3 regions of the Brachybacterium halotolerans subsp. kimchii genome follow, and region 3 is predicted to be linked to each of the others. Evidence: predicted binding sites of a transcription regulator. Region 3 holds the regulator's gene; each other region holds the start of a gene.
What was found. The regulator HrcA, encoded in region 3, represses chaperone genes, less so after heat shock. The targets are predictions, from matches to a motif close to TTNGCACTCGNNNNNNNCGAGTGCNAA.
Positions count from the first base shown of each region.

Region 1: groL (chaperonin GroEL) is a predicted target of HrcA. The motif match lies at 7,073-7,099, and genes of this name have one in related genera.
Region 2: groES (co-chaperone GroES) is a predicted target of HrcA. The motif match lies at 2,986-3,012, and genes of this name have one in related genera.

Region 1 is NZ_CP086254.1:3,320,110-3,330,511, forward strand. Features, by position in the region: gene ppsA (phosphoenolpyruvate synthase) at 1-673, shown strand, start outside; gene Bra3105_RS14830 (variant leucine-rich repeat-containing protein) at 658-2,091, opposite strand; gene Bra3105_RS14835 (siderophore-interacting protein) at 2,333-3,319, shown strand; gene treS (maltose alpha-D-glucosyltransferase) at 3,342-5,120, opposite strand; gene Bra3105_RS14845 (uracil-DNA glycosylase) at 5,202-5,882, opposite strand; gene Bra3105_RS14850 (DUF3263 domain-containing protein) at 5,982-6,296, shown strand; gene Bra3105_RS14855 (LytR C-terminal domain-containing protein) at 6,377-6,943, shown strand; gene groL (chaperonin GroEL) at 7,284-8,921, shown strand; gene Bra3105_RS14865 (GNAT family N-acetyltransferase) at 9,075-9,593, opposite strand; gene Bra3105_RS14870 (hypothetical protein) at 9,774-10,402, shown strand, end outside.
Region 2 is NZ_CP086254.1:3,428,212-3,438,613, forward strand. Features, by position in the region: gene Bra3105_RS15285 (ABC transporter family substrate-binding protein) at 1-1,189, shown strand, start outside; gene Bra3105_RS15290 (GAP family protein) at 1,295-1,978, shown strand; gene Bra3105_RS15295 (metallophosphoesterase family protein) at 2,025-2,918, shown strand; gene groES (co-chaperone GroES) at 3,169-3,465, shown strand; gene groL (chaperonin GroEL) at 3,469-5,058, shown strand; gene Bra3105_RS15310 (hypothetical protein) at 5,317-6,003, shown strand; gene Bra3105_RS15315 (pseudouridine synthase) at 6,003-7,001, shown strand; gene Bra3105_RS15320 (hypothetical protein) at 6,998-7,795, shown strand; gene guaB (IMP dehydrogenase) at 7,898-9,397, shown strand; gene Bra3105_RS15330 (VOC family protein) at 9,414-9,839, opposite strand; gene Bra3105_RS15335 (exonuclease domain-containing protein) at 9,990-10,402, shown strand, end outside.
Region 3 is NZ_CP086254.1:373,238-383,639, reverse strand. Features, by position in the region: gene Bra3105_RS01740 (NADPH-dependent FMN reductase) at 1-519, shown strand, start outside; gene Bra3105_RS01735 (16S rRNA (uracil(1498)-N(3))-methyltransferase) at 640-1,440, opposite strand; gene dnaJ (molecular chaperone DnaJ) at 1,467-2,597, opposite strand; gene hrcA (heat-inducible transcriptional repressor HrcA) at 2,674-3,702, opposite strand; gene Bra3105_RS01720 (DUF3097 domain-containing protein) at 3,785-4,675, shown strand; gene Bra3105_RS01715 (DUF4870 domain-containing protein) at 4,825-5,907, shown strand; gene Bra3105_RS01710 (iron chaperone) at 6,016-6,399, opposite strand; gene hemW (radical SAM family heme chaperone HemW) at 6,486-7,682, opposite strand; gene Bra3105_RS01700 (hypothetical protein) at 7,679-9,709, opposite strand; gene lepA (translation elongation factor 4) at 9,709-10,402, opposite strand, start outside.

The sequences.
Region 1 (10,402 bases), 1.1 Mb from region 3:
CGCGCCGCGCCCGGTGATCGTGCGGCTGAGCGACTTCAAGTCCAACGAGTACGCCGGACTCGTGGGCGGCGAGGTCTTCGAGCCCGACGAGGAGAACCCGATGATCGGGTTCCGCGGGGCCTCCCGCTACCTCTCCGAGCAGTTCGCCGAGGCCTTCGCCCTCGAGTGCGAGGCGCTGCGCCGGGTGCGCGAGGACATGGGACTGGAGAACCTGCGGATCATGATCCCGTTCGTGCGCACGCCCGACGAGGCTCGGGGCGTCGTCGAGGCACTGGCCTCCCACGGCCTAGAGCGCGGCAAGGACGGGCTCCAGGTCGTGATGATGTGCGAGATCCCCGCCAACGCGCTGAACGCCCCGGCGTTCCTCGAGCACGTGGACGGCTTCTCGATCGGCTCGAACGACCTCACCCAGCTGACCCTGGGCATCGACCGCGATTCAGCGCTCGTCGCGGACTCCTTCGACGAGCGCGATCCCGCGGTGCTGCAGCTCATCGACGTCGCGATCAGCGCGTGCCGTGAGCGCGGGAAGTACGTCGGGATCTGCGGTCAGGCCCCGAGCGACCATCCCGAGCTCGCCGAGCACCTGCGGAGCGCCGGCATCGGATCGATCTCTCTGAACCCCGACACCGTCGTGGACACCTGGATGCGGATCGCGGGTCAGAAGGTCTCGTAAGCCGACTTCGCGACGGTGAATCCGTGGCCCGTCTTCACGTTCCAGCAGGTCATGCCGTCCGACTCGCTCCGGCAGGCGGTGTCGCCCTGGGTGGCGCTCTCGTCGTAGGCGAGCGTCGTCGGGGAGTCCCCGCCGAAGGTCGTGCCGCACTTCAGGTCCGCCTTCCCGTCGGCGATGCCGATCGAGAACGGACCCGAGGAGCAGTCCTCGCTGTCGCCGCCGAAGGAGCGGTCGTCCAGCGAGCAGCCCACCGAGTCGTCGTCCAGGCTGCAGGTGATGTTGCCGGTGGGGGAGACGACGCGGCTGAGGTCCTTCGCGCCGTCGGGCGCCGGGGACTTGTCCTCGGCCTCGGTCGACTTCTCGGACGTGGACTCGCTGGGCTTCTCCGAGGGCTCCTTCGAGGCCGACGAGCTCGCGCCGGTCTGCTGCGCGGACTCGTCGTCCCCGCCGGAGAAGAAGGAGCGCAGGCCGAAGATCGCGACCAGGGCGACGATCAGGGCGAGCAGCAGACAGCCACCGCACGCCCACCAGGTGGCGCGGCTGCGGCCCGAGTCCTCGTCGCCGCCGTCGTCGTGGCCGTCCTGCTCGTCGTACTCGGCGGGCCCGGCGTAGGCGGCGCCGGCCTGCACGGGCTCCTCGAAGTTCGCGGTCGGGGCCGGAGCCGGGTAGCCGTAGCCCTGGTCCGGCGCGGACGCCGACTGCGCGGGCGAGGGCATCGACGGGGCCGAGGCGGCGGGCCCGAGCGGGACGACCCCGCCGTCGGGCTTCACGTGGCGCACCGTGCCGCTCGAGGTCGAGATCGAGGCTGCGGGGGCGGCTGCCGGATGCTCCTGAGGCGCCTTGATCGGGGGCAGGGCAGGGGCGGTCGCGGGGGCGTCCGCGACCGGCGGCAGCCCCCATGCGGACTGCGCGTCGGGATCGCCTCCGGGGGCGGTCGGCGGCTCCTGGCCCTGCTGGTCGGCCGCGGCGGGATGCGGCGGCTCGCTGCGCAGCGGGGCGGGGGCGTCGGAGGGCGCCATGGCCTGGGTGGGCGGGCCGTCATCGCCCTCGGGGGCCGAGGAGGCGGGGGCGGGGTCCGTGGAGTCGGTGCGCTGGAGCTGCCGGGTCGCGAGCACGTCCCCGGTGTCCTCGAGGTCGCCGTCCGCGGCGGGAGCGGGCTGCTGGCGCTCCTCCTGCTGCTGGTCGGGCCGCTGCTCCTGATCGGGCTGCTGTGCAGGGCCGGGCTGCTGCGCTACCTGCTTCGCGCGCACGCGCGGGTTGGTCGCGAGGATCCACTGCCGCGCCACGTCCGGGCAGGAGGGGTTCTCGACCAGGAGTCCGTGCAGCTGGGGGTGCCGCTCGGTGAGCTCCATCAGCCTCTCGGGCGAGGTGCTCGGATCCTGGGCCTCCTCGGCGGGTGACCGGGGGGTCTCGTTCACATCGTTCTCCTGTCGGTGGGCGCCCTGCGCGCGGCCCGTCTCCGGGCGCGCGGCGAGGGCGGCGCTGTGCGCAGTCACCGAGGATGCCACACGCCCCGGTCGGCGGGTCGAGCCGGATGTGATCTGGCGGACCCTCCGCCGCCCTTCAGTGAGGACAGCCTTGCCTGGCACAATGGTCGAGCGCCCCGCTGTTCCGCCCCGCAGCCCCGCGCTGCCCGCCCGCACATCCGAAGGAGCTGCTGTGACGCGTCCGTCCACCACCGCCCATCTCGCCGAGGTCCTCCGCGTCGAGGACATGACCCCCGCCTTCCGCCGCGTGGTGCTGGGCGGTGAGGGCATGGCGGAGTTCGGCATCGACCACCACCCGCTCGACCAGCGCTTCAAGCTCATCATCCCGCCGGGCGGGGGAGATCCGGCCTTCGATCTCGTGGACTTCCTCGAGAGCCACCAGAGCGATGACCTCTCCTGGTACCAGGCCTGGTTGCAGGTCGACGAGGACGTGCGCGGCGCCATGCGCACGTACACGATCCGCGACTGGGACGAGGCCGCCCGCGAGCTCGTCGTCGACATGGTCCTGCACACGGACGAGCACGGCGTTGGCGGGCCCGCCGGCAGCTGGGCGCAGGCCGTGCGCCCCGGAGGGCGCCTGCACCTCATCGGCCCCCGCCGCGGAGGGGAGCAGTCCCGCAGCGGCATCGAGTTCGAGCCCGGCGGTGCGAAGGACCTGCTGCTCGTCGGCGATGAGACCGCGGTGCCCGCGATCGCCTCGATCCTCGAGTCCCTGCGCGGGTCCGACGTGCGCGGCCGGGCCCTCCTCGAGGTGCCGACGGCCGCCGACCGCCTGGATCTCGAGGGGCCGGCCGGCGTCGAGGTCGTGTGGCTGGCCCGCGACGGCGCCGAGCACGGCTCCCTGCTCGAGCCCGCGGTCCGCGAGGCCGTCGCGGCCGACGCGGATCTGCCCGCCGACCCGTCGGCCGGCGAGCGGGTCGAGCTCGAGGACGTCGACATCGACTCCACGATTCTCTGGGAGGTGCCCCAGCAGCTCACCCACGCCGCCCACGGCAGCACCTCCGAGGTCCACCCCGACGAGCGCCCCTTCTACGCGTGGATCGCGGGCGAGGCGGGCGTGGTCAAGCGCCTGCGCCGCTACCTCGTGCGCGAGATCGGCGTGGACCGCAAGCAGGTCGCCTTCATGGGGTACTGGCGGATCGGCAAGGCCGAGGGCTGACTGCGGGGCCGGTCGCTCCGGGTCACTCCGGGTCGATCACCGGGATCGCCGTGGTCCGGGTGATCGGCTCGCCCTGCTCGCCGAGGGGGCGCACCTTCAGCCAGTAGAAGCCGTGGCCGGGGAGCATGACGTCCAGGGTTCCGTCCTCGCCGAGCGAGGGGAACTCGGCGCCGCCGAAGAGGTCGCGCACGGTGCGTCGGCCCGGCCCCTCGAGCGCGACGCGCGCGGTCACCGGCTGCGGGGCGAGGTTGAAGACGCACAGCAGGGTCTCGGCGTGCTGGGCGGCCTCCTCCCCGTGGTCCGCGCCGTCGTAGGTCCGGGTGAAGGCGAGGACGCGCTCGTTGTCCGCCTCGACGTGCCGGTAGGCGCCCATGCCGAAGGCGTCGTGCTCGCGGCGCACCGCGAGCATCCAGCGCACGAAGTGCAGCAGCGATCCCGAGTGCGCCATCTGCGCCTCGACGTTCGTGGTCGCGTAGTGGTAGACGAGCGACTGGATCACCGGCAGGTAGAGCTTGCCGGGATCGGTGATGTCGCTGAAGCCCGCATTGCGGTCCGGCGTCCACTGCATCGGGGTGCGCACGGCATCGCGGTCGGTCAGCCAGATGTTGTCGCCCATGCCGATCTCGTCCCCGTAGTAGAGGAACGGGGAGCCGGGCAGCGAGAGCAGCAGGGCGTGGATCAGCTCGATCTCCGAGCGGGAGTTGTCCAGCAGCGGGGCCAGGCGCCGGCGGATGCCGACGTTCGCGCGCATGCGCGCGTCGGGCGCGTACCACCCGAGCATCGCCGAGCGGTCCTGGCCCGAGACCATCTCGAGGGTGAGCTCGTCGTGGTTGCGCAGGAACGTGCCCCACTGGGCGCCCTGCGGGATCTCCGGGGTCTGCGCCATGATCTCGACGATCTGACGTGCGCTGCCCTCCCGCAGCGCGTAGAACAGGCGCGGCATCACCGGGAAGTGGAAGCACATGTGGCACTCGGGGTCCTCGGGGGTGCCGAAGTACTCCACGACGTCCTCGGGCCACTGGTTGGCCTCGGCGATGATCACGCGGCCCGGCCAGCTCTCGTCCACGAAGCGGCGCAGGTCGGCGAGGAAGGCGTGGGTCGCCGGGAGGTTCTCGCCGTCGGTCCCCTCCTCCTCGAAGAGGTAGGGGATGGCGTCGGCCCGGAAGCCGTCCACGCCCTTGTCCAGCCAGAAGCGCACCACGTCGAACATCGCCTCGCGCACCGCGGGGTTCTCGAAGTTCAGGTCCGGCTGGTGGGAGAAGAAGCGGTGCCAGAAGAACTGGCGGCGCACCGGGTCGAAGGTCCAGTTCGACTCCTCCGTGTCCACGAAGATGATGCGCGCCTCGCGGTACTTCTCATCCGTGTCCGACCAGACGTAGAAGTCGCCGTACGGGCCCTCCGGGTCCGCGCGGGACTCGAGGAACCACGGGTGCTTGTCCGAGGTGTGGTTCATCGGCAGGTCGATGATCACGCGGATCCCCCGGCGGTGGGCCTCGGAGACCAGGCGCTCGAAGTCCGTGATGGAGCCGAAGTCCGGCAGCACCGCGCCGTAGTCGGAGATGTCGTACCCGCCGTCGCGCAGGGGGGAGGCGAAGAAGGGAGGCAGCCACAGGCAGTCGATGCCCAGCCACTGCAGGTAGTCCAGGCGCTCGATGAGCCCCGTGAAGTCGCCGGTGCCGTCGCCGTTGCCGTCGGCGAAGCCGCGCACGAGCACCTCGTAGAACACGGCCTTGCGGTACCAGTGGGGGTCGTAGTCGACCCCGGGGCCCTGTGGTGTGAACTGGGCGGGGTTCAGTGCCATCGCGCGATCCTCCGGAGTGACGCCGAGCGGGTCGTCCCACAGTAGGCGGGCCGGTGCCCCGGCGCCATGCCTCCGGGCGCGTCAGTCCCGCACGACCCGCCAGTCGATCGGCTGCGCCCCCTGCTGCTCCAGCAGGGCGTTCGCGCGGGAGAAGGGGCGGGACCCGAAGAACCCGCGCGAGGCCGAGAGCGGGCTCGGGTGCGGGGAGGTGATGCAGGGCGTCGGCGACAGCATCGGCTGCAGGCTCTGCGCGTCACGGCCCCACAGGATCGCCACCAGCGGTCCGCCGCGCGCGGCCAGGGCGCGGATCGCCGCCTCCGTGACCGCCTCCCAGCCCTTCCCGCGATGCGAGGCGGGGGAGCCCGGCTGCACCGTGAGCACCCTGTTCAGAAGGAGAACGCCCTGGTCCTGCCAGGCGCTGAGGTCGCCGTGGGGCGCAGGGGCGATCTCCAGGTCCTCCTGCATCTCCTTGAAGATGTTCTGCAGGCTGCGGGGGATCGGGCGCACGTGCTCCTCGACCGCGAAGGACAGCCCGATCGGGTGGCCGGGCGTCGGATACGGGTCCTGGCCCACGATGAGCACGCGCACGTCGGCGAGCGGCCGGGTGAAGGCGCGCAGCACGTTCTGTCCCGTCGGCAGGTATCCGCGGCCGGACTCCGCCTCGGTGCGCAGGAAGTCGCCCATCTGATGGATCGCCGGTTCGACGGGGGAGAGGGCCTCGGCCCAGTCGGGGGCGATGGTCTCGGCGAGGGGGCGCGGCATGGGGCAAGTCTGGCATGCGGCGCGACGGGGCCGGGGCGGTCCGACAGGCCCTCGGCGCGCCGGGACGGACGGCCCGGCCCACGGCCGTAGGGTGGATCCATGCCCGCCTCCGCCGACCTCCCCGCCCAGGATCCCGACGACCTCTCCGGGGTCGCCGAGCGCTCTGGGGACGACGGGAGCACGGGGCTCACGGCGCAGGAGCGCGCGATCCTCGCCATGGAGGAGCGGACGTTCCGGTACGTCGGGGCGAAGGAGCGGCGGATCCGCGAGGAGCTCGCTCTCACCCCGACCGCCTATTACGTGCGGCTGAACGCGCTGCTCGACCGCCCCGAGGCGCTGCGCGCCGCGCCCGCCCTGGTGCACCGACTGCGCGCCCGGCGCGTGAGCGCGAGCGACGCCGGCCACGCCGCCTGAGCCGGGACACAGCGCAGACGTCGCCCGCGCATCGCGTGTGGCTCCCCGCTCCGTCGGCTCGGAGCTGGTTCAATGGGTCCGTGGCAGATTCCGAGTACCCCTACCCTCCGGACCAGTTCGACGAGGAGGCGACCGAGGTCGCCTACCACGGCGCGCATCGCGCCGAGGAGTCGTTCTGGCGCCAGAACCTCGTCTACCTGATCATCATCGCCGTCGCGGTGGTGGTCCTGCTCGTGCTGCTGTTCACCATCGGCGGGCTCGGGAAGTCGGGGGACGACCGCGCCGAGGCGCCCACCACGGCCGCGAGCTCGCAGGACGACTCGTCGAAGAGCGATGACGCCTCCGACGGCGGCGGCGAGGACCAGTCCGAGCCGGACAAGTCCACCCCCGTGCTCGTGATGAACGCCGGCGGGATCTCCGGCATGGCCGGCGCCTGGGAGAAGTCGCTGACCGACGCCGGGTGGACGAAGGTCGGCATCGGCACCGCGGACAACGTCCAGCAGGAGAGCGTCGTCTTCTACCGCGACGACAAGGACAAGGCCTCCGCGCAGGCCCTGGCCGACGAGGTCGGCGCGGGCGACGCCCGCCAGAGCGACGAGTACGACAACCGCATCACCTTCGTCGCCGTCGAGCAGCCCGAGGGCTGAGAAGCTCGGCGCAGTCACGCGCGCAGGCGCCGCGCAGGGGCCGGTCACCGGGGACGGTGGCCGGCCCCTCGTGCGTGCCGGGGGCCGCACATGCGAGGGATGCGCCGACGGCGGAATCCGTGGGAGGGGTTAGCACTCCGAGGGGGAGAGTGCTTATGATGATCTGGCACTCGACGCCGACGAGTGACAGCGTCCGGAAGGGCGCGATCGTCGGCGGAGAGCCAGGAGCATTCCGGCCCCGTGAGGGACCCGGCGCCGCGTGACGTGAACACGGCGCCTGGTGCCGTCCGTCGCGGGCACAGGGTCGGGTGGACACCACGGATACGGGAGAGATTCCACAATGGCCAAGCTCATCGCATACGACGAGGAGGCCCGGCGCGGTCTCGAGCGCGGGATGAACCAGCTCGCCGACGCCGTCAAGGTCACCCTCGGCCCCAAGGGTCGCAACGTCGTCCTCGAGAAGTCGTGGGGCGCGCCGACCATCACCAACGACGGCGTCTCCATCGCCAAGGAGATCGAGCTCGACGACCCGTACGAGAAGATCGGCGCGGAGCTCGTCAAGGAGGTCGCCAAGAAGACCGACGACATCGCGGGCGACGGCACCACCACCGCCACCGTCCTCGCCCAGGCCCTCGTCAAGGAGGGCCTGCGCAACGTCGCCGCGGGCGCCAACCCCATCGCTCTCAAGCGCGGCATCGACAAGGCCGTCGCCGCGGTCTCCGAGACCCTGCTCTCGCAGGCCAAGGAGATCGAGACCAAGGAGCAGATCGCCCACACCGCCGGCATCTCGGCGGCCGACCCGGCCATCGGCGAGCTCATCGCCGAGGCCCTCGACAAGGTCGGCAAGGAGGGCGTGATCACGGTCGAGGAGTCCAACACCATGGGCCTCGAGCTGGAGCTCACCGAGGGCATGCGCTTCGACAAGGGCTACCTCTCGCCCTACTTCGTCACCGACGCAGAGCGCCAGGAGGCGGTCCTCGAGGACCCGTACATCCTCCTGATGAACTCGAAGATCTCGAACGTCAAGGACCTGCTGCCGCTGCTGGAGAAGGTCATCCAGGCCGGCAAGCCGCTCGCGATCCTCTCCGAGGACGTCGAGGGCGAGGCCCTCGCGGTCCTCGTCGTCAACAAGCTCAAGGGCTCCTTCAAGTCCGTCGCGGTCAAGGCCCCCGGCTTCGGCGACCGCCGCAAGGCGATGCTCGAGGACATGGCGATCCTCACCGGCGGCCAGGTCATCTCCGAGGAGGTCGGCCTCAAGCTCGAGACCGCGGGCCTCGAGCTGCTCGGCCAGGCGCGCAAGGTCGTCGTGACCAAGGACGAGACCACCATCGTCGAGGGCGCGGGCGAGGCCGACCGGATCGCCGGTCGCGTCAAGCAGATCCGCACCGAGATCGAGAACTCCGACTCGGACTACGACCGCGAGAAGCTCCAGGAGCGCCTCGCGAAGCTGGCCGGCGGCGTGGCCGTCATCAAGGCCGGCGCCGCGACCGAGGTCGAGCTCAAGGAGCGCAAGCACCGCATCGAGGACGCCGTGCGCAACGCGAAGGCGGCCGTCGAGGAGGGCGTCGTCGCCGGTGGCGGCGTCGCGCTGCTGCAGGCGGGCAAGGACACCTTCGCCAACCTCTCGCTCGAGGGCGACGAATCGACCGGCGCGGGCATCGTGTCCGTCGGCATCGAGGCCCCGCTCAAGCAGATCGCCGTGAACGCCGGCCTCGAGGGCGGCGTCGTCGCGGAGAAGGTCAAGAACCTGCCGATCGGCCAGGGCCTGAACGCCGCGACCGGCCAGTACGAGGACCTGCTCTCCGCGGGCATCATCGACCCGGTCAAGGTCACCCGTTCGGCGCTGCAGAACGCGGCCTCGATCGCCGGCCTGTTCCTCACCACCGAGGCCGTCGTGGCCGACAAGCCGGAGCCCGAGGCCCCGGCCGCCGGCGGCGGCGACATGGGCGGCATGGGAGGCATGGGCGGCATGATGTGATCCGCCACCGGGCATCTGCCCGGCGGTGATCGCACCAGCGATCGCGAACGCTTCACCACACGGCGCGGCCGCGTGACCTGCATGGTCACGCGGCCGCGTTGCTGCGTGCGCGGGTGCCGTCTGCTCGTGCGCACGAGACTGCCGCGCCTTTCGTCAGAACGAGCCGCGAGGCCCATGGGCACGCACCATCACGCTTCCGTTCGGCGTGGTGCGGACTGTCTCGAAGCCTCGAGACCTGTAGAGCGCAGTCGCAACCGAATTCTCGGCGTCGACGTGGAGGCTGAGTGCGAGGAAGCCCATGTCATGCGCGAGTTCCAGCAGCCGGTCGAGGAGTCTGCCACCGACCCCGACGCCCCGGAAGCGCTCGTCGACGGCCAGCACCAGTTCAGGAATCGTGTCCTTCACGAATCCTGCCCGTGCGCTCTGGTGCGTGAAGAGTCGGAACCATGCCGCCCCGCACATCTCCTCGTCGGTCGAGTCGGGGACGGCCACCACTCCTGCGTCGCCTGCGCGGGTCCCGAAGCCATCCACGTAGGAGTCGGGTGCCCCAGCGGCAGCGTGGATCCGGTACGCGGAGTCGTCCCACGGTTCGCGCCAGCGCCACGCTGCGTAGACCGCGCGCCGCATCGCCTCCTCGTCGTCGGGCACTGCGCGCCGCATCGTGAAGCCCATGTAGTGGACCGTAGCAGCAGGAGATCTCGACCCGGCTCCGCGGCGATGGCGCACCTTCCTGCTGTGGTCTTGTGGAAGCATGGCCGGTCCACAACGGCACAGCCGCCTGGATGGGGTGAGAGGATCGTGGCGTCCGGAGTCGGGAGAGCCGTCGCGCCGAGAGTCCGAAGGGCCATGCTCATGAGCACCGCATCCACCTGCGCACGTCCCACGATCATGCTCACGCCATGGTGCCGCCGCCTGATGCTGAGCGATGAGGATGTGCCGCGAGCGGCGGCGGACGGGTCGACTGCTCCGACTCCGATCCTCGACCATCGCTCCGCGGCGGTGACGACGCTCGTCGGCCGGTCCCGCGACGCGGCCGTGTCGACCGATCCGAGAACGGTCCTGCAGGCCGCCCACCGGATCATCGCGACCGAGATCTCCCCGGTCTACGCGCTCGACGAGACCGTGCCGGCCTCTCGGATCATCGCGCGCGGCACGGGATCGTGCAGCCAGCGGCTCGCGGTGCTCGAGAGCGTCGCGCGGGCGATCGGCGTGCGCACACGGGTGCGGGCGCTGCTCATCGACGCCTCCTTCTGGTACGACCGCTTCGGTCCCGCGCGGTGGGTGCTGCCCGACGCGATGCTGCTGGTCTGGCCCGAGCTGGAGCTCGCATCGCAGCGGTATGCGGACACGACCGCTGGCAACGGGGCCGACGCCGGCGGGTCCGGTGCCGGTTGGACGAGCGCCGCGGAGCTGTTCGGGCCGATCGGCTGCCGCGGAGGCGCAGCGTTCACGAACACCGGCTCGGAGACGCTCTTCGAAGC
Region 2 (10,402 bases), 1.0 Mb from region 3:
GCAGGGAGACAGCGAGCTGATCGCCAAGATCACCTTCAAGGAGAAGTACGCGGACTGGATGGGGCTGATCTCCGTCATGCCGGACTCCCTCGCGGAATCCGCGAAGGCGTACAACGAGGGATGGCTCAAGGAGCCGAAGGTCACCGCCGGTCCCTTCAAGGTGGGCAAGATCGACGCGGCGAACAAGACGGTCCTCCTGGAGCCGGATGACAACTGGTGGGGAGACAAGCCGCTTCTCGACCAGGTCCTCTTCACGACCATCGAAGACCCCTCCGCCTCGGCGACCTCCTTCCAGAACGGTCAGCTGGACGCGCTCAACACCACGGTCCCTGCCCAGTACTCCGTCGTGAAGCCGATGATCGGCAACGGTGCGACCCTGCGAAAGTCCGCCGGACCGGACTGGAGCCACCTGACTCTGAACGGATCGAAGGGCCGCCCGCTCGCGGACCAGAAGGTGCGCCAGGCCTTCTTCCGGGCTATCGATCGCGAGGAGGTCTTCCTCTCGGTGAATTCCACGATGCCGTACCCGAAGAACCCCGAGCAGCTCAATAACCGCCTCCTGATGACCAACCAGGAGGGCTACAAGGACAACTCGGGCGACTTCGGCAAGTACGATCCCGATGCGGCCAAGAAGCTCCTCGAGGAGGCGGGATACAAGCTCGAGGGCGACAAGGCGATGAAGGACGGCAAGCAGCTCGAGCTGACCTACGTCTACAACGACGGTTCGAAGACCAACGAGGCCGTCGTGCCCGTGGTCCAGGAGCAGCTCAAGACCGTCGGCATCAACATGAAGGTGCAGAAGGTTCCGCCGACAGACCTCTTCTCGAAGTACATCGGCGCCCAGGAATTCGACATCACCCTGTTCGGCTGGATCGGCAACCCGTTCCTCTCCAGCGGCGACTCCATCTGGAAGACCAAGGGCGGACAGAACTTCGGCAAGATCGGAAACGACGCGACCGACAAGCTCATCGATCAGGCTGCCGTCGAGACCGACCACGCCAAGCGCCTCGACCTGATCAACCAGGTCGATGCGGGGCTGTGGGAGCTGGCCGGCACTCTCCCGCTCTGGCAGTCGTACGACTTCTACGTCCAGGACGACGACCTGGCGAACTTCGGCGCCAAGGGCTTCGCCGACATTGACTGGACCCTCGTCGGTTATGTGAAGGACTCCGACAAGCTCAAGGGCTGATCGCCCTCCCCGCGCAGGGCCGTCCCGCATCCGTGCGGGGCGGCCCTGCGTCGTGCGCGGCGCCGAGGCATGCGAAGGTGTCCACGACAGGGGGAGGGGGAGGGCATGCACGCGCTGATCGCGGCGGCCGTGAGCCTCGTGGGCCTCGGGCTCGTCTTCGGCTTCAGCCCGTCGACCGCGGGGATCACGCTGCACCTCCTCACCACCTCATCCCGTGCCGCGCGCTCGATCACCTGGATGTGCGCGGGCCTCGCCCTCGGCGCGACGATCTATCTGCTGCTCTTCCGGGTGGTCGACCCCGAGACGCTCACGGCGCTCGCGAAGACCGACGCCCAGCGCCTGCTCGTGCGGCGCGGCGTCGATCTGGTCGCCGGTGTGCTGCTGCTCCTCGCCGCTCTCGTCCTCGCGCGCAGCGCGAGGCGCCGTCGGCCGAGGACTCATCGACCCCCGCGCCGCGAGACCCCGGCCCGGCTGGTCGCGATCGGCACGGGCGAGGCCATGTCCAGCCTCAGCGGGATGGCGACCATGTACATCACCGGCCGCGTCATCACCGCCGCGACCCCCGTGATCGCCCTGCAGGTCCTCGAGTACGCCGTGTTCCTCGCCGCCCTGACCGGCCCCTACCTGCTCGCCGCCCGTGCCTGGCAGGCTTTCCCCCGTCTCGCCCGACGGATCACCCGCCTCAGCGACCGTCTCGCGCGCGCCGATCCGCGCCCGTGGATCGCTGCCGGCCTCGCCGTCGCGGGGCTCGTGTTCCTCGCGCTCGGCCTGCTCGGGCACCACGGCTGAGCCGGGACGGGTCCGCGCCGTCGGCCTCCCCTCGTAAGGTGGCGCCATGCGCATCCTGCAGCTGACGGACACCCACCTCTACGGAGACCCGGCCTCCCGCCACTACGACCGCATCGACACCGCCGCCGCCCTGCGCGCCCTCCTCGCGCGCGTGCGCGGGATGGAGGGAGTCGACGTCGTGGTCCACACGGGCGACGCCTCGGACGACGGCAGCGTCGCGAGCTACCGCCTGCTGCACGAGATCCTCGACCCCTTCGCCGCGTCGCTCGACGCGCCGCTCGTGGTCACGATGGGAAACCACGACGTCCCCTCCGCCTACGCCGAGGTCGCGGGCCCCGGTGACCACGGCGGACCCTGGCAGGACAGGGTCCACGCGCTGCCCCGCGGAGGGCGCGCGATCGTCCTGGACTCGAGCGTCCCGGGCGCCGGATACGGGCACCTCGACCCCGAGCAGCTCGAATGGCTGCGCGAGGTTCTCGCCGCGCCGGCCGCCGAGGGAGCGGCCGACGGGGGAGAGGCGGCCGGGCCGACGGTCCTCGCGATCCACCACCCGCCGCTCGTCGGCGCGACGCCCCTGCTGCGGGGCCTGGACCTCGACGGCCTCGACGCGCTCGCCGACGTCCTCGCGGGCAGCGACGTGCGCGCGATCCTGTCCGGGCACTACCACCATCCGATGACGGGCAGCATCGCCGGCATCCCGGTGCTCGTCGGCCCCGGGATCACCAACGTGGTGGACCCGCTCGCCCCCGGCGGCGTCGAACGGGCCGGCGCGCGCTCGGGCGCGCAGCTCGTGGAGATCGACGTCCCCGGCGCCCCCGGGGTCCGCGCCACGAGCGCCGAGTGGGCCAGCGGCGGCGACACCCTCGAGGACCCCGAGCGCCCCGTCTACGAGTTCGGGCCCGAGGTCGTCGCGCAGATCCTCGACGCCGCGGGGCGCTGAGCCCGCTCCGTGCCGGCCCGCCTGCCGGGCACCGCCGTCGGCCCAGGGCGAACAGCCGTCCCGAGGGTTAGCACTCGTGTTGCGCGAGTGCCAGAGCGGGTTCTAGAGTGGGCGCGTTGGCAGTCATCGGCCGAGAGTGCCAGATGGCCGCCGCGACCGGGCTCCCCCGGGTCGGCACCGCGACGACGACCAGGACCGGGAACCCGTCCAGAACTCACGTCGAGTCTTAGAACACGAAGGAGTGAGCCGCATGTCGGTCTCCATCAAGCCCCTCGAGGATCGCGTCGTCGTCCAGCCCACCGAGGCGGAGCAGACCACCGCGTCCGGTCTGGTCATCCCCGACACCGCCCAGGAGAAGCCCCAGGAGGGCACCGTCGTCGCCGTCGGCGAGGGCCGTTTCGACGACAAGGGCCAGCGCATCCCGCTGGACGTCAAGGTCGGCGACAAGGTCGTCTACTCGAAGTACGGCGGCACCGAGCTGAAGTACTCCGGCGAGGAGTACCTGATCCTGGGCTCCCGCGACATCCTCGCGATCGTCGAGGCCTGATCCATGGCCAAGGAGATCATCTACGACGAGGAAGCACGCCGCGCCCTCGAGCGCGGGGTCGACAAGCTCGCCGACACCGTCAAGGTGACGCTCGGCCCCAAGGGCCGCAACGTCGTCCTCGACAAGAAGTGGGGCGCGCCCACCATCACGAACGATGGCGTGACCATCGCCCGTGAGGTCGAGCTCGAGGATCCCTACGAGAACCTCGGCGCGCAGCTCGCGAAGGAGGTGTCCACCAAGACGAACGACGTCGCCGGTGACGGCACCACCACCGCGACCGTGCTCGCCCAGGCGCTCGTGCACGAGGGCCTGCGCAACGTCGCCTCCGGCGCCGCTCCCTCCGCGCTCAAGCGCGGCATGGAGTCCGCGGTCGAGACCGTCTCGGCCAGGCTCGGCGAGGTCGCCATCGAGATCGAGGGCAAGGACCAGATCGCCGACGTCGCCGCCATCTCGAGCCAGGACCGCGAGATCGGCGAGCTGCTCGCCGAGGCCTTCGACAAGGTCGGCAAGGACGGCGTCATCACCGTGGAGGAGTCCTCCACCACGGCGATGGAGCTGGACTTCACCGAGGGCATGCAGTTCGACAAGGGCTACATCTCCCCGCACTTCGTGACCGACGCGGACCGCCAGGAGGTCGTCCTCGAGGACGCCTACGTCCTGCTCAACCAGGGGAAGATCTCGGCCGTGGCCGACATCCTCCCGCTGCTCGAGAAGGTCGTCGAGTCCGGCAAGCCGCTGTTCATCATCTCGGAGGACGTCGACGGCGAGGCGCTGTCCACGCTCGTCGTGAACAAGCTGCGCGGCGCCTTCAAGGGCGCGGCCGTGAAGGCCCCGGCCTTCGGCGACCGCCGCAAGGCCATGCTCCAGGACATCGCGGTGCTCACCGGCGCCCAGGTCGTCACCCCCGATCTCGGCCTGGACCTCAAGTCCGTGGGCACCGAGGTCCTGGGCCACGCCGGCCGTGTCGTCGTCACCAAGGACACCACCACCATCGTGGGCGGCGCCGGTGACGACCAGGCGGTCGCGGACCGGGTCGCGCAGATCCGCTCCGAGATCGAGGCCACCGACTCCGACTGGGACCGCGAGAAGCTCCAGGAGCGCCTCGCCAAGCTCGCCGGCGGCGTGTCCGTCATCAAGGTGGGCGCCCACACGGAGGTCGAGCTCAAGGAGAAGAAGATGCGCATCGAGGACGCGGTCTCCGCGACTCGTGCGGCCATCGAGGAGGGCATCGTGGCGGGCGGCGGCAGCGCGCTCGTGCAGGCGTCCTCCGTCCTCTCCGAGGAGCAGGGCCTGTCGGGCGACGAGGCCGTCGGCGCGCGCGCCGTCGCCAAGGCGCTCGTCGAGCCGCTGCGCTGGATCGCCGAGAACGCGGGCCTCGAGGGCTACGTCGTCGTCGAGAAGGTCAAGGAGTCCGAGGTCGGCCACGGCCTCGACGCCGCGACCGGCGAGTACGTCGACCTCGTGAAGGCCGGCATCATCGACCCGGTGAAGGTCACCCGCAGCGCCCTGCGCAACGCGGCCTCCATCGCCGCGCTGGTGCTGACCACCGAGACCCTCGTGGTCGAGAAGAAGGACGAGGACGAGGACGACTGAGTCCCCTTCCGCCCCTCGAGCGCGGCGCCCCGTCGGAACCTTTCCGGCGGGGCGCCGCGCTGTCCGGGGCCGGGCGATCATCGGTCCGCGAGCGCCCGTTCCGCGCGGTGCGCGACGCGATGCGGAGTGCTCCCAGGGACGGGGGAGCGGGACCCTAGAATCAGTACCCGTCGGCGAGTCGGCAGAGCATCCCAGCACGCCGCCGCCACCCACGCAGCATGCACGCCGCAGGCACGGAGCAGGGACGAAGGGAGCGCCGTGGACCCCATCAGCTCGGATGCCCCCGAGGCGATGCCCGAGCGCGTCTACGGGCCCGCCGCGAGCGGCGTCGTCGGCACCCTCATCACCGCCGCGCTCTGCGCGGGCGTGCTCGAGTTCCTGGTGCTCACGAGCTTCCTGGGCCAGCACCTCTGGCACGACGCGCGCCTCGGCCACGACGCCGTCTTCACCCTCCCCCTGCTGATCTGGATCATCGTGCTGGTGGTGACGATCGCGTGGGCCCTGCGCACCCTCACCATCTGGCTGCAGGTCGACGAGCACGGCTTCCGCCTGCGCGGCCTGTGCCGCCGCACCCGCACCGCGGACTGGGAGGAGGTGGGCAGCGTGGTCGCGATCCGCGACATCCGGCGCCCCGGCCGGGCCGCCGAGCTGCTCGACTCCGGATCCATGTTCGACGCGCTCGAGCTGCTGCGGCCCGACGGCACGCGCCTTGCCGTCGTCTCCGGCCGCGTGTTCGGCCCCCGCGCCCAGCTCGAGACGCTGCGGCGCGCCCGCGGGGCCGGGGTCCCCATCGAGCAGATCGAGTCCATCGGCGTCGAGGAGCTGCGCCGCACCCATCGCGACTGGATCTCGCTCGCCGAGGCCCACCCGAACCTTCTGCTCGCGCTGCTGGTGCTCTTCTACATCGCCCACAATGCGGTGACCTTCGCGATCTGGGGCCTGTGATGGGCCGCGCCGCCCGGCGCCGGGCGCGTCGCGCAGCACCGCCCCTGTCCCAGCGGCACGGCCTGGACCCCGTGCGCTGGAAGGTCGGGCCGACGGACGCTGCGGACACTGCGGACACTGCGGATGCTGCGGATGCGCCGCGCGCCCTCGACGCCCTGGCGGCCCGCTTCCCCGCGCTGCTCGATCCGGAGGCCACGTCCCTCGCCTCCCGCTTCGAGGCGGGCGAGGTGGTGGGGGCCGACGGCCGTGCCTGGTCGGCGTCCGATCCCGTCGCGCCCGGCGACGAGCTCTGGTTCCACCGCGAGCTGCGGGACGAGGACGTCGCCGGCCCGGACCCGCGGATCCTGCTGCACGACGCGCACCTGCTGGTCGTCGACAAGCCGCACGACATGGCGACCATGCCGCGCGGGGCCCACGTGCTCGCGAGCGCACTGGTCCGTCTGCGCCGCACTACGGGCATCGAGACCCTCGCGCCGCTGCACCGCCTGGACCGACGCACCGCCGGCGTGCTCGCCTTCGGCACCGTCCCGGCCGAGCGCGCCGCCTACCAGGGGCTCTTCGCTCGCGGCGCGGTGCGCAAGACGTACCTCGCGCGGGTCGAGGCGAGCGGGGTCGTGCAGATCCCGCAGCGCGCGGGGGAGCGGTTCACGATGCACGACCGGCTCGAGAAGACCCACGGGCAGCTGCAGACGCGCGTCGTCCCCGGAGAGCCGAACGCTTTCACCGAGGGAGAGGTGCTGCAGGCGGCCGACGCCGACGTGAGCGCCGCCGGGGCGGGCGGCGCGAGCATCGTGCTGCGACTGCACCCCTGCACCGGCCGCACCCATCAGCTGCGCGCCCAGCTCGCTCATCGGGGCACACCGATCGCGGGCGACGACCTCTACCCGCGCACCGTCCCTGCGACAGCGCCCCTCGCGCTGCTCTCCCAGGAGCTCGCCTTCACCGATCCCGTCACGGGCCGGGACCGCGCGTTCCGCAGCATGCAGGAGCTTCCATGAGCGCGGCCCCCGACCCCGCCGCATCCGGCCCGGCCGCATCCGGCCCCGCCGCCGAGCCCCGGCCCCGCCGCACGCGCCGCGGCCGGCTCGTCGTCGGCCCGACCCTGGGTGCCCGGTACCTGCCCGGCGCGCTCATCGGGCTGCCGCTGCTCGCCCTGCTGCTGGGCGCGTTCCCCGCCGCGGGCATCCAGGCGTGGAGGTTCGGGCGTTTGCGGGCGGGGGAGGACGACCTGCTGGTGCGCCTGCTCGCGCCGGGCATCGTGCAGTACCTCGTGGGTGCGCTCGCGGTGTGGGCGCTCGTCGCGGTGTGGGCGCTGGTGCCGCTGATCATCGTGCACCGCGCCGTCCTCCTCGACCCCGCGAGCGGGACGCTGCGCCGAATCCGCGGGCTGCGCACGGCAGAGGTGCGGGCGAGCACGGACGTGGTGCGCATCGAGGCCGACGCGGTGCGCGGCGGGATCGGCGTGATCGCCTTCGCCGACGGCGAGGAGTGGGTGGTGCCCGAGTCCGGCTGGGACGCGGCCTCTTTCGACGGCTTCCGCGCCCTTCAGGCGCACGCGGGGCTGCCCGTGCAGCCGCCCCGCGCGGTGCTCGTGACCGCTCACCGCCGCGCGCACCGCATCGCGCTGGACCAGGAGTCCGCCGCCCGGATCGGCATGCCCTGGGAGCAGGCCTACGAGGACGACCCGTCAGCCTTCCTCGCCGAGTTCGACCGCCGCCGGCGGGTCCTCGGCGGCAAGGAGCCCGCGCGGCCCGGGGATCTCACGGGAGAGGAGCTGCGGCACCAGGACTGATCCGCCGTCGGCCCGACCGGTCCCCTGCGGGCTCCGGGGCGTGGCCCGTCCCACGTCCCAGCGCCCTGCCGGTGCCCCCGGAACCCCGAGTAGCATCGGTGCATGACGAGTGCGGACCCCTTCGGTTTTGTCGGCCTGACCTATGACGACGTCCTGCTGCTGCCGGGCGAGACGGATGTGATCCCCTCCGAGGTGGACACCTCGAGCCGTCTCACCCGCGAGATCACCCTGCGCGTGCCGCTCGCGAGCGCGGCCATGGACACCGTCACGGAGTCGCGGATGGCGATCGCGATGGCCCGCCACGGCGGCATCGGCATCCTCCACCGCAACCTCTCCATCGAGGACCAGGCCCACCAGGTCGACCTCGTCAAGCGCACCCAGACCGGCCGCATCTCCAACCCGGTCACCATCGGCCCCGACGCGACGCTCGAGCAGTTCGACGAGATCTGCGGCCAGTACCGCGTCTCCGGCCTCCCCGTGGTCGACGCCGACGAGCGCCTGCTGGGCATCTGCACCAACCGCGATCTGCGCTTCATCCCCGTCGCCGACTGGGCGAGCACCCGGGTGCGCGACGTGATGACCACCGAGCTGTTCACCGCTCCCAGCGACGTCTCCCAGGAGGAGGCGACCGCGCGGCTGCGCCGCAACAAGCGCGAGCGCCTCCCGCTCGTCGACGCCGACGGCCGCCTGACCGGCCTCATCACCGTCAAGGACTTCGTGAAGTCCGAGCAGTTCCCCGACGCCTCGAAGGACGCCCAGGGCCGCCTGCTGGTCGGTGCGGGCGTCGGCTTCTTCGGCGACTCCCTGGAGCGCGCGGGCGCGCTGACCGAGGCGGGGGTCGACGTGCTCGTCGTCGACACCGCGAACGGCCACGCGCGCCTCGCCCTCGAGATGATCCGTCGCATCAAGAGCGACAAGGCCTTCGCCGGCGTGCAGGTCATCGGCGGCAACGTCGCCACCCGCCCGGGCGCGCAGGCGCTCGTCGACGCGGGGGCCGACGCGGTCAAGGTCGGCGTCGGGCCCGGCTCCATCTGCACCACGCGCGTGGTCGCGGGCGTCGGCGTCCCGCAGGTGACCGCCATCCACGAGGCCTCCAAGGCCACGAAGCCCGCGGGCGTCCCGCTGATCGGCGACGGCGGCCTCCAGTACTCGGGCGACATCGCCAAGGCGCTCGTCGCGGGCGCGGACACCGTCATGCTGGGCTCGCTGCTCGCGGGCACCGAGGAGTCCCCGGGCGAGATCGTGCTGGTGGGCGGGAAGCAGTTCAAGTCCTACCGCGGTATGGGGTCGCTCGGCGCGATGGCCTCGCGCGGCAAGAAGTCCTTCTCGAAGGACCGCTACTTCCAGGCCGACGTCGAGAGCGACGACAAGATCGTCCCCGAGGGCATCGAGGGGCGCGTCTCCTACCGCGGCAAGCTCGGCACCGTGCTGCACCAGCTCGCGGGCGGCCTGCACCAGTCCATGTTCTACGTGGGCGCGAACACCGTGGGCGAGCTCAAGGAGAACGGCCAGTTCGTGCGCATCACCCCGGCGGGACTCAAGGAGTCCCACCCCCACGACATGGCCGCGATCATGGAGGCGCCGAACTACTCGGCGCACTGAGCGCTCGCCGCGAGCGCTACTCCGCCCGGGCGGCGGGGTCGGTGTCGCCGCTGTGCTCGTAGCCGATCAGCCAGAGCACGCCGAAACGATCCCGGACCTGCCCGTCGGACGCTCCCCAGGGGCGACGCTGCAGGTCCTCGACGACCTCCCCGTCGGCCGCGAGATGGGCGAACCACGTGCGCAGGGTCGTGGGGTCCGCGGCGCCCAGCAGGGCGAGCATGAGGCCCTCGAGCCGCAGCGGGGCGTCGCCCACGGAGTCCGAGGCGTACAGCGTGACCGGGCCGCGCAGCTGCGCGTGGGCGACGGCGTCGCCCGGCAGGTCCTCGCGGCCCATCTCGGCGGCCGTGTGCGCGCTGAGCTCGCCGCCGAAGACCCCCTGGTAGAACTCCAGGGCCTCGCGGGCGGTGCCGGGGAAGTGCAGGTACGGCGCAGGAGCGTTCATGCGCACCGACCCTACGCCCCGAGGCCGTCCTCCCACACCGGTCCTCCCCACGCCGGTCCTCCCCACACGCGCGTCCTCCCCACACCCCCGTCGTCCACAGTGCCCACGGCGCGGTCTCGGACGTCGGGGACCGCGCATAGGGTTGACGCCATGAGCACCTCCTGGACGCAGGCCCCGCTGCTGGGCTTCGACACCGAGACCACCGGGACCGACGTCGCGCAGGACCGCATTGTCACCGCGGCCCTCGTCCATTCCGCCGGTCCGGGGCGCGAGAACGAGACGATCGCGACCTGGCTGATCGACCCGGGCGTCGAGATCCCCGAGCCCGCCCGGAAGGTGCACGGCATCTCCACCGAGCACGCCCGCGAGCACGGCATGCAGCCCGCGCCCGCGCTCGACGAGGTCGCGAGCATGCTGGCCGAGGCGCTCGCGAAGGACGTCCCGCTCGTCGCCTTCAACGGCAGCTTCGACCTCCAGATCCTCGAGAACGAGCTGCGCCGTCTGGGGCTGCCCACCCTGGCTGAGCGCCTCGGGCACGACGTCGCCCCGATGCTCGACCCGCT
Region 3 (10,402 bases):
TCCAGCGCCCGCCCGAAACGCGTCGCCGACCATGTGGCGCGCTGGGTCGCCGATGCGGTCGACGACCGCTTCGAGGTGGACCTGATCGACCTGCGCGAGGTCGCGCTGCCCGCCTTCGACGAGCCGCAGTCCCCGAAGTCCGGGGCCGACAAGACCACCGACCACGGCCGGACCTGGGGCGAGCGCATCGCCGCCCTCGATGCCGCCGTAATCCTCACCCCCCAGTACAACGGCTCGTACCCCGGCGCCCTGAAGAACGCCGTCGACTTCCTCTACGGCGAGTGGAGCGGCCTGCCGCTGCTGCTCATCGGCTACGGCTGGAACGCCGCGAACGAGGTGCTGCCCCTCCTGGAGACCCTCATGAGCCGCGTCGGCGCCGACGTCGTCGACACGCTCGGTCTGGGCTTCCGCGAGGACCTCTCGCTCGAGGGCGAGCTGTTCGTCGCCGAGGAGAAGGTGGCCCGTCTGGCCGCGGACCTCGCCTCCCTCGAGGAAAAGGCGCTGCAGCCGGCCGCCTGACGCGCGCGACGCGCGCTGGGAAACGCGCGCTGGTGCGGAGCACCATCGAACACCGGGAGGGCCCGGGACCCCAGGGGTCCCGGGCCCTCTCCGTTCGCTGTCCCGCTCAGTGCACTGCTCTCAGCCCCACCGGCCGACGAGTGCGCTGATCACGGCGATGGCCGCGGGGCCGGCGGTCGAGGAGCGCAGAACCTCAGGGCCCAGCAGCACGGATCGCGCCCCAGCCTCCTTCAGCTGCGCGAGCTCCTCCGGAGAGATCCCGCCCTCGGGCCCGACGACCACCACGATCTCAGGCACCCCGGCAGGCACCTCGTCGGCCCGCAGGGCGCGCAGCTGCTCGGCGAGTCCCATAAGACCCACCGACTCCTGCTCGTGCAGCACGAGGACCATGGCCCCCGCCGCGTTGCGCTCGCGCAGATCCTCGACGAGCTGGGCGCTGGTCCGGGCCTCGTCGACCGCGGGGATGCCGCGCCGACGGCACTGCTTGACGGCCGCGCGCACGGTGCTCTCCCAGCGCGCACGGCCCTTCCGCAGCTTCTCGCCCTTCCAGACGGACACCGATCGGTGCGCGATCCAGGGGGTCACCCGGTCGACGCCCAGCTCGGTCGCCGACTCGATCGCCTGCTCGTCGCGTCCGCCGGTGGCCAGCGCCTGCACGAGGGAGAGGCGCGGTGAGCGGGCGACCGGATCCGAGGGCGCCTCGAGGAGACACAGGGAGAGCTCCTCCTTGCGGGCCTCGGTCACCTCGGCGCGGGCCTGACGGCCGTCCGCGTCGCTCAGCAGGATCCGCTCCCCCGCGCGGATGCGCGCGACCTTGGCCGCGTGCCTGCCCTCCTCGCCCGCGAGGTCGTAGCGCGATCCCTCGCCGAGCGATGCGAGGGCGTCGTCGAGCACCAGGAAGGCGGCGGGGGTGTCGGGCACGGGGTTGCTCCTCGGCGGATCGGGTCTCAGCGCTCGCGGAGGCGGTCGCGCAGCTTGCCGAACATGCCGTGCGATCCGCGCCGGCCGGAGGTGGCGGCGGGCTTCTCCTCGTCGCGGACGCTCGCGAGCTTCTCGAGCAGTTCGCGCTGCTCGTCGTCGAGCCGGGTGGGGATCTGCACGTCGAGCTCGACGCGGATGTCGCCGCGGGTGCTGCGGCGCAGCGGGGTGACGCCGAGGCCCTTGAGGACGATCTCCTCCTCGGGCTGGCTGCCCGCCTGGATCTCCACGGTGCGCTCGCCGTCGAAGGTCTCCAGGGGGATGCTCGCGCCGAGCGCGGCGGCGGTCATCGGGACCCGCAGGCGGGTGACGAGGTCCGAGCCCTCGCGCACGAAGACGTCGTGCTCGGCGACGGAGAGCTCGACGAAGAGGTCGCCCGCGGGACCTCCGGCCTCGCCGACCTCGCCCTCTCCGCGCAGCTGGATGCGGGTGCCGTCCTCGACGCCCGCGGGGATGCGCACCGTCACGGTGCGCTCGCTGGGGGTGCGGCCGTGGCCGGAGCACTGGGTGCAGGGGGACTCGATGACGTCGCCGTGGCCGCCGCAGACGGGGCACGGCGCCATCGTCACCATCTGGCCGAGCAGCGACTGCGCGACGCGCTGGACGTGGCCGCTGCCGCTGCAGTTGGTGCAGCGGGTGGGGCTCGTGCCGGGCTCGCAGCAGGAGCCCTGGCAGCGATCGCAGGCGACGGCGGTGCGGAAGGTGACGTCCTGTTCGGTGCCGAAGACGACGTCGCGCAGGCTCACCTCGGTGCGCCGCAGCACGTCGCCTCCGCGGCGCTGGCGCGGGGTGGGGCCCTGTCCGCGGCCGCGCATGCCCGAGGCGCCGGCGAACATGTCGAAGATGTCCGAGAAGTCGAAGGACGCCCCGCCGGGGAACCCGCCCATGCCGGGGCCGCCGCCCATGTCGTACTGGCGGCGGCGGTCGGGGTTCGAGAGGGTCTCGTAGGCCTGGGAGACCCGCTTGAACTTCTCCTGCGCCTCGGGGTCGGGGTTGACGTCCGGGTGCAGGGTGCGGGCGAGCTTGCGGTAGGCCTTCTTGATCTCGTCGGTCGAGGCCTCGCGGCTGACGCCGAGCAGCTCGTAGTAGTCGTCGTTCACGAAGGGGTCCTTGCTGTGGCGGTGGTTCGGTGGGGCGCGGGCGGAAGCGTCGGGTGCCTCATCTCGGGGACGAGCATCAGCCCAGGAAGCGGGAGACGTAGCGCGCGAGGGCCTGGACGGTGGAGATGCCGGTCACGTAGTCCATCCGGGTGGGGCCGAGGATCGCCAGGTGCGAGCCGTCACGGTACCCGGCGCCCACGAGGGACGCCTGGGTGAGCGCGTGCTCGGGGATCTCCTGGCCGATGCGGACCTCCACGGCTCCGGGCTCTGCGCGCATCGAGCCCAGCAGGCGCAGCAGCACGAGCTGCTCCTCGAGCACGTCCAGGAGCGGCTCGACCTGCGTGGTGAAGTCGCCGGCCGAGCGGGCGAGGTTCGCGGCGCCGGCCATGATGATGCGGTCCTCGGTGCGGCTGTCGGCGAGGCCCAGCAGGGCGTCGACGACCTCGCGGCACGCCTCTTGCACCGCGGCGGGGCTGCGGGTGACGAGCTCGGCGAGCGGATCGTGGAGGTCGGTGACTTCGCGGCCGACGACGGCCTGGTTCATGCGCGCGCGCAGGTCCGCGTAGAAGTCCGTGTCGAACTCGACGGAGCGCCCTGCGAGCAGAGGGATGGTGCGCTGGTCGACCTGGCCGGACTCGGTGATGAGGACGACGAGCAGGAGCGCGTCGGCCACCTTCACGAGCTCGACGTGGCGCACCCGGGCCTGCCGCACCGCCGGGTACTGCACGAGCGCGACCTGGTGGGTGAGCTGGGCGAGCAGACGGACGGTGCGCGTCAGCAGCTCGTCGAGATCGCCGGCGTCGTCGAGGAAGGAGCGGATCGCCCGCTTCTCCGGCGAGGACAGCGGCTTGATCGCGGCGACGTGGTCGACGAAGGCGCGATAGCCCTTGTCGGTGGGGACCCGGCCGGCGGAGGTGTGGGGCTGGGTGATCAGCCCCTCCTCCTCGAGCAGCGACATGTCGTTGCGGACCGTGGCCGCCGAGACCCCCAGATCGTGGCGGTCCAGCAGGGATTTCGAGCCCACGGGCTCGCGAGTGGCGACGTAGTCCTCGACGATCGCGCCCAGGATCTGCAGCCTGCGCTCCTCCACGTGCTCACCTCCCATGCGCTGGCACTGTTCGCTTCCGAGTGCCAATCCTACGCGTCGCCGACGCCGCTCCACGAGAGGTGTTCGCCACCGGTGTACGGTGTCGGCCGTGTCACCGCGATCCTTCCCCGACCGCTACGGCCAGGACGTCCTCTCCTCGCCCGCGCCCTCCCACCACCGCCGCGCCCCGCAGGCCGCCGACGTGCCCGCGCAGCGGGATCTCGTCGTCGAGGAGGCGTCCACGGGCTTCACCGGCGCGATCGTGCGCCTCGAGAAGATCGCCGGCGAGCTCGTCGTCGAGCTCGAGGACGGACGCGGTCGGCGCCGCGGCTTCCCGATGGGCCCCGGCTTCATGATCGACGGCAGGCCGGTGCGCCTGGTGCCGCCGCAGCGCGCCGCGGCCGCCGCTCCCGCCCGGCAGCGCTCCGCCTCCGGCTCCGTCTACGTGCAGGGCGCGAAGGCCCGCACCGCCCGCGCCTCGCGGATCTGGGTCGAGGGCAAGCACGACGCCGAGCTGGTGCAGAAGGTGTGGGGACACGACCTGCGCATCGAGGGCGTGGTCGTCGAGATGCTCGACGGCGCCGACAACCTCGCCGAGCGCGTGCGCGACTTCGCCCCCGGCCCGGGCCGACGCCTGGGCGTGCTGGTCGACCACCTCGTCAAGGGCTCGAAGGAGACGCGACTTGCCGAGGACACCATGCACCTTCCCGGCGCACGCGGGAACGTGCTGATCCTCGGCCACCCGTACGTCGACGTCTGGCAGGCCGTGCGCCCCGCGCGCGTCGGACTCCAGGCGTGGCCCCAAGTGCCCCGCGGCACCGACATCAAGGTCGGGACGCTGCGGGCGCTGGGCTGGCCGCACGCCGAGCAGGCCGACATCGCCGAGGGCTGGCAGCGGATCCTCGCGACGGTCCGCTCCTACGCCGACGTGGAGCCCACCCTCTCCGGACGCATCGAGGAGCTCATCGACTGGGTGACCACCGAGTCCTGAGCCGTGCGACGGGGGCTTTCCCCCGGGACGCGCAGCGGAACTCCCCCGCGCGCGGGCGTGATGCGCCCGATAGGCTCGTGGCGCACGTGAACCCGCTCGGCCTGCGCGACCGCGCTGCGGAGCGATCGAACCGGACGAGGAGCGATCCCATGAGCGAGAACAACGGACCCGTCGACCCGTATCGGCCGACGCAGGACGACGGCACGGACCGGACCGGGTGGGCGGCCGACCCTTCGCAGGCCGGCGCCGCACCCGAGGGCGTCCCCGGTGCCGAGGGGACGGACGCGCCCGGTGGCAGCGCATCCGCCGAGAACGCCGCCGTGGACGGTGCAGAATCGGCGGGCGCCGGGGACACGGCGGATGTCGCGGACCACGCGTCCGTCGACGGCGGCGGGTCGTTCAGCGTGGACAACGAGTTCTCCGCTCCCCGACCGACGGACGACGGTCAGACCACTGCGTATGGGCAGGCCTCCCCCTATGGGCAGGCCACTCCCTACGGGCAGGCATCGCCCTACGGCGCGGGTGACGCGTCCCAGTCGTCCGCCGCGGGCGCGCCTCCGAGCGGCGAGCAGAGCGGCTACGGCTACGGCCACGGCGGGTCCGCGCAGAGCTCCGGGCAGGCAGGTCCCCAGGGCGCGGCTCACCAGAACCCCGCCGATGGGCAGGGCGGATACCAGGAGAACTCCGGGTACGCGCAGAACACCGGATACCCGCAGGGTGCGAGTGGGCAGCAGGGCGCAGGCGGACAGCAGGGCGCCTACCAGCAGATCCCGGGCCCGACCCCCGCGGGCGACTGGTCGAACACTCCCCCTCCGCACATCAAGGGCGTGTACCCGGGGCCGCTCACCGGACAGCCGACGGCCGAGTCCGACGTGAAGCTGTGGTCGATGCTCGCGCAGCTCGCCGTGGTGATCGGGTACCTCATCAGCTTCGGAACGCTCGGCTGGCTCGGGCCGCTGATCATCTTCCTGGTCTTCAAGGACCGCAACCGCTTCATCCGCTTCAACGCGGCCGAGGCGCTGAACGCGGCGATCGCCGTGATCATCGCGGAGATCGTGCTGACGATCGTGTGCGGGATCCTCGCCCTGATCTCCCTGGGGATCCTCTCGTTCCTCTTCGTGGTGGTCGCCGTCCCCGCGGTCCTGCACATCATCTTCGCGATCATGGGCGCCGTGAAGGCGAACGACCGCCAGTGGTGGAACTACCCCATGAACATCCGCCTCGTGAAGTGAGCGGGTGGCCGCGCGAGCGGTCGCCGCATCGGACGACGGGAGGGCCCGGGATCATCTGCTTGATCCCGGGCCCTCCCGTTGTCCGCACGATGCAGGTGCCGGCGTGCCCTACCTCCAGGTGACGCCGTCCACCTCGTACTCGCGGAGACGATGGCGCATCATCTCGCGCAGCAGGTCCACCGGGGCCGGCCGCCCGTACGGGAGCTTCACGGTGCCCTTGCCGGTCTCGAAGTCCTCCAGCTGCGCATCGAAGGCCTCGCGGGTGCTGGGCGTGAAGGCCGCGTTCGCGTGCTTCGCGTGGGTGCTGACCACGAACAGGATCATGCCCTGCGGGTGCACCCAGGCGACGTTGCCCCATTTCAGCTGCTCGCTCGCCTCGGGGACGACCTCGCGCGCGAGCTCGCGCAGCTGCTGGGCGAGCTCGAGGGCGGGACCGTCCAGCCCGGCGAAGTACTCCTCGACGGTCTTCGGCTTCTCGGTGCGCGCGGTCATGCGGACAGTCTGGCACCGGCCCCGCGCCCGTGCACGGGATCCCGTGCATCCGCACCCGGAGGACGCAGCGCTGGTGGCCCCTGACGTCAGGGCACGAGGTCGCGGATGACGGCGTCGGCCAGCAGACGGCCCTCCCGCGTGAGCACCGCCCTGCCCTCGGCGAGGGCGTGGGGATCGAGGTGGCCGCGATCCCGGTGGACGGCGAGCATCCCGCGGGTCTGCCCGGGCACCTCCTCGACCGGGAGCCCGTCGGCGATGCGCAGCTCGAGCATGATCCGCTCGAGGAGACGATCCTGCTCGGTCAGCTGCTCGGACTCCTGCACGGGCAGGACGCCCTGGGCGAGCATGCCGGCGTAACGGCTGGGGTGCTTGACGTTCCAGGCGCGCATGCCGCGCCGATGCCTGTGCGCACCGGGGCCGATCCCCCACCAGTCCGCACCGCGCCAGTAGGCGAGGTTGTGACGGCAGCGCTCAGCGGTGGTGCGGGCGAAGTTCGAGACCTCGTACCACTGCAGTCCGTGCGCGCTGGTGAGGTCGTCGATGAGCTCGTACTTGTCGGCCATGTCGTCCGGATCGGGCTCGGAGATCTCACCGTGGCGCAGCCGACGGGCCATCGCCGTGTTCCCCTCGATGATCAGCGAGTAGGCGGAGAGATGGTCGACGTCGCAGGCCAGGGCCGCGCGCACCGACGTCTCGACGTCGGCGACGGTCTCCCCCGGCGTCCCGTAGATCAGATCGAGGCTCACCGAGAGCCCCGCGTCCTTCGCCCAGGCGACGGCCTGCGGGACCCGCTCGGGATCATGCGTGCGGTCGAGCGTCGCGAGCACGCTGCGCACCGCGGACTGCATGCCGAAGGAGACGCGGGTGATGCCGCCCTCGACCAGGGTGCGCAGCGACTCGGGGGTGACGGAGTCCGGGTTCGCCTCGGTCGTGACCTCGACGTCCGGCGCGAAGGGCACGAGCGAGCGCAGATGGGAGAGCATCGCGACGAGATCGTCGGCGGGAAGCAGGGTGGGTGTGCCGCCGCCGAAGAACACCGTGGAGACCCGGTCGTAGTCGATGCCGTGGGCCGCGTCGTCCGCGAGGGTCAGGTCCATCTCGCGCATGGCGTTGGCTGGGTACTCGCGCTGGGACCCGCCGCCGCCCAGCTCGGTCGCGGTGTAGGTGTTGAAGTCGCAGTATCCGCAGCGCACCGCGCAGAACGGCACGTGGATGTAGACCGAGAGGTCGCGCGATCCCCCGGTCTGGTCCGCCTCGGGCGCGAAGGCTGTCGTGGTGCTCATCCGGGATTCTCCTCGCTGCGGCCGGGGATCTCGATGCCGGGCAGGGGCTCCAGATCCGTCAGGGCGTCGTGCAGTGTGATCGGGAGCGGCGGGATCCGGCGTGCGAACTCCTCCGCGCTCATGGCCTGCAGCTCCCTGCCGAGCTCGATGGCCGTGTCCTCGAGCATGGCCGCGCGGACGGCACGCTCCCAGCCCTCGGCCGCTTCGCCCAGGAACAGCACCCATCGCACCTCGCCCGTGCGCAGGTCCAGCACCTGCAATGAGCCGAAGTCGGCGACCGAGCCGTCGGCGGGGCCGAGGGCGATCTCGGCGAGGGCCGGCGCCACCTCGAACTCGAGGACGAAGTCGGCGAACTCCCCCGGCCGGGGCCATCCGTGGGGCACGTGCCGTCGGAACCCGCGACGCCCGGGCCGGGCAAGGCCCCGGCAGTCGCGCAGCCGGTGGACGAGGCCCGTGCGCGTGCCCATGCGGGCCTCGCCGTTCCTGCGCTCGAGGGAGATCGTCTGCATTTTCGCGATGCCCCGCTTCTCCGGGGACGTGAACCGGGTCCCTCGCTCCACATGCGTCTGCAGCGAGTGCTCGGCGTCCACGCGCAGCGCCTCGCGCTGCTGGTCGCGGATGACCGCGGCGCGATCGGCCGGAAGGTCCAGGCGGACGGCGTTCCACAGCGTGGGCGAAACAGGCGCACTGTCTGCTTCCTCGGACGGCGCCGGCTCGTCCTCGGCATACAGCGCGCGCAGATGGCTCTCGTCCGTCGGTGCGGCGAGGGCGGCGGCGACCTCGAGGATGACGTCCGGGTGGGCGCGGGAGACGGTCTCATCGAGCAGCACGGCGGGCAGCGCCGGGAGGCGCCGGCGCAGCCGCTCCGGATCGATGTCGCGCAGCTCGCGGGCGAGGTCGAGGCAGCGACGATATGGGAAGCCGTCCCGGATCGCCTCGTTCCACAGCGCCGCCGCCCTGCCCATGAACAGCACCCAGCGGACCTCCTGGCGCGCCGGATCCGCGACCAGGAGCGATCCGATCTCTGCGCGCGGCCGACCGGGACGGGGCAGGCATCCGGCCAGCAGCGGGGCCAGTCGATCCTTGAGCACGGGGAGCATGCTCCGCTCCGGAGCGGGCCTGAGGTCATCCCTCCCGTCGGCCGACGGGGCCGGGCCGCGCAGCACCTTCCCGTCGCTCATGCGCACGGAGCCGCCGCTGATCTGCCGCACCGACTGCGGCGCGAGGGCATCCAGGAGGAGCAGTCGCAGGTCCGCGATTCCATCGGCCGACGACCATGCCGCGGCTCCGGAGGCACCCTGCGCCCGCGCCACGGTGTTCTCCCGGTCCAGCCGCTCGGCCCGCGCGTGGTCAGCGAGGATCGCAGCGGCCAGATCGGTCGGGATCTCGAGCCGCAGGCCGTCCTCGAGACCGGGGACGTCGCGCACCTCGCGCGGCCCGGACGTCGGTGCGGAGTCGGAGCCCGCTGCTGCGGCGGTCGCCGACGGGTGCGACCCGCTCGTCGTCCGTACGTACCTGTACCAGGTGCGCCCCAGCACGTCCCCCGCGTCCTGGGAGACCGAGACCGTGCGCAGGAGGGTGCCGTCGCGATCGAGGGTGAGGCGGTCGGAGACCGTGGTCGTGTCGGCTCCGTGGAGCACTCCGTCGACCTCGTAGGAGACCCGCCCGATCCCGGCGCGGGGCACCAGGTGGAGCGCATCCCCCTCGGCGATGACGCGGCCCTCGCTCGGGGCCGGCGTGTCCAGCAGGGTGCCGTCGAGCTCCCACCATGCGGTCGACGTCGCGCCGTCGACGGTCTCGGTGAAGACGCCGTCCGAGGAGATCCCGAGCTTCGCACCTGCCGCCGTGGCGAATCCCGACGGGGGCGCCGAGGGATCCTCGTGCACCCAGCGCTTCGCGAGAGCGGGGCTGTGCCCCTCCTGGCCGGTGCCGAGCAGGACCGGGTCCGTCGCGCCCGTGAGGGCCCAGGTCCCCGCGACCGGGCACGATGGCGTGGACCGGCCCGGGGACTGCGGGGCCGCGGCCATCACTTCTTCTTCGCGTCCTTGCTACCGCTGTCGCCGCCGCCGTCCGAGGAGAGCGCGGCGATGAAGGCCTCCTGCGGCACTTCGACGGAGCCGATGTTCTTCATGCGCTTCTTGCCCTCCTTCTGCTTCTCCAGCAGCTTGCGCTTGCGCGAGATGTCGCCGCCGTAGCACTTGGACAGCACGTCCTTGCGCATGGCGCGGATGTTCTCGCGAGCGATGATGCGGGAGCCGATGGCGGCCTGGATGGGCACCTCGAACTGCTGGCGAGGGATGAGGTTCTTGAGCTTGCCGGCCATCTCGACGCCGTAGTGGTAGGCCTGCTCGCGGTGCACGACGGCGCTGAAGGCGTCGACCGGTTCTCCCTGCAGCAACATGTCGACCTTCACGAGATCGGCGGCCTGCTCGCCCTCGACGTCGTAGTCCAGGGACGCATAGCCCTTGGTCCGAGACTTCAGCTGGTCGAAGAAGTCGAAGACGATCTCGGCGAGCGGCAGCGTGTAGCGGAGCTCGACGCGATCCTCCGAGAGGTAGTCCATGCCCAGCAGGCTGCCGCGCTTGGACTGGCACAGGTCCATGATCGCGCCGATGAACTCGCTAGGGGCCAGCAGCGTGGCCCGGGTGATCGGCTCGCGGATCTCGCGCACCTTGCCCTCGGGGAAGTCCGAGGGGTTGAGCACGTCCACCTCGGTGCCG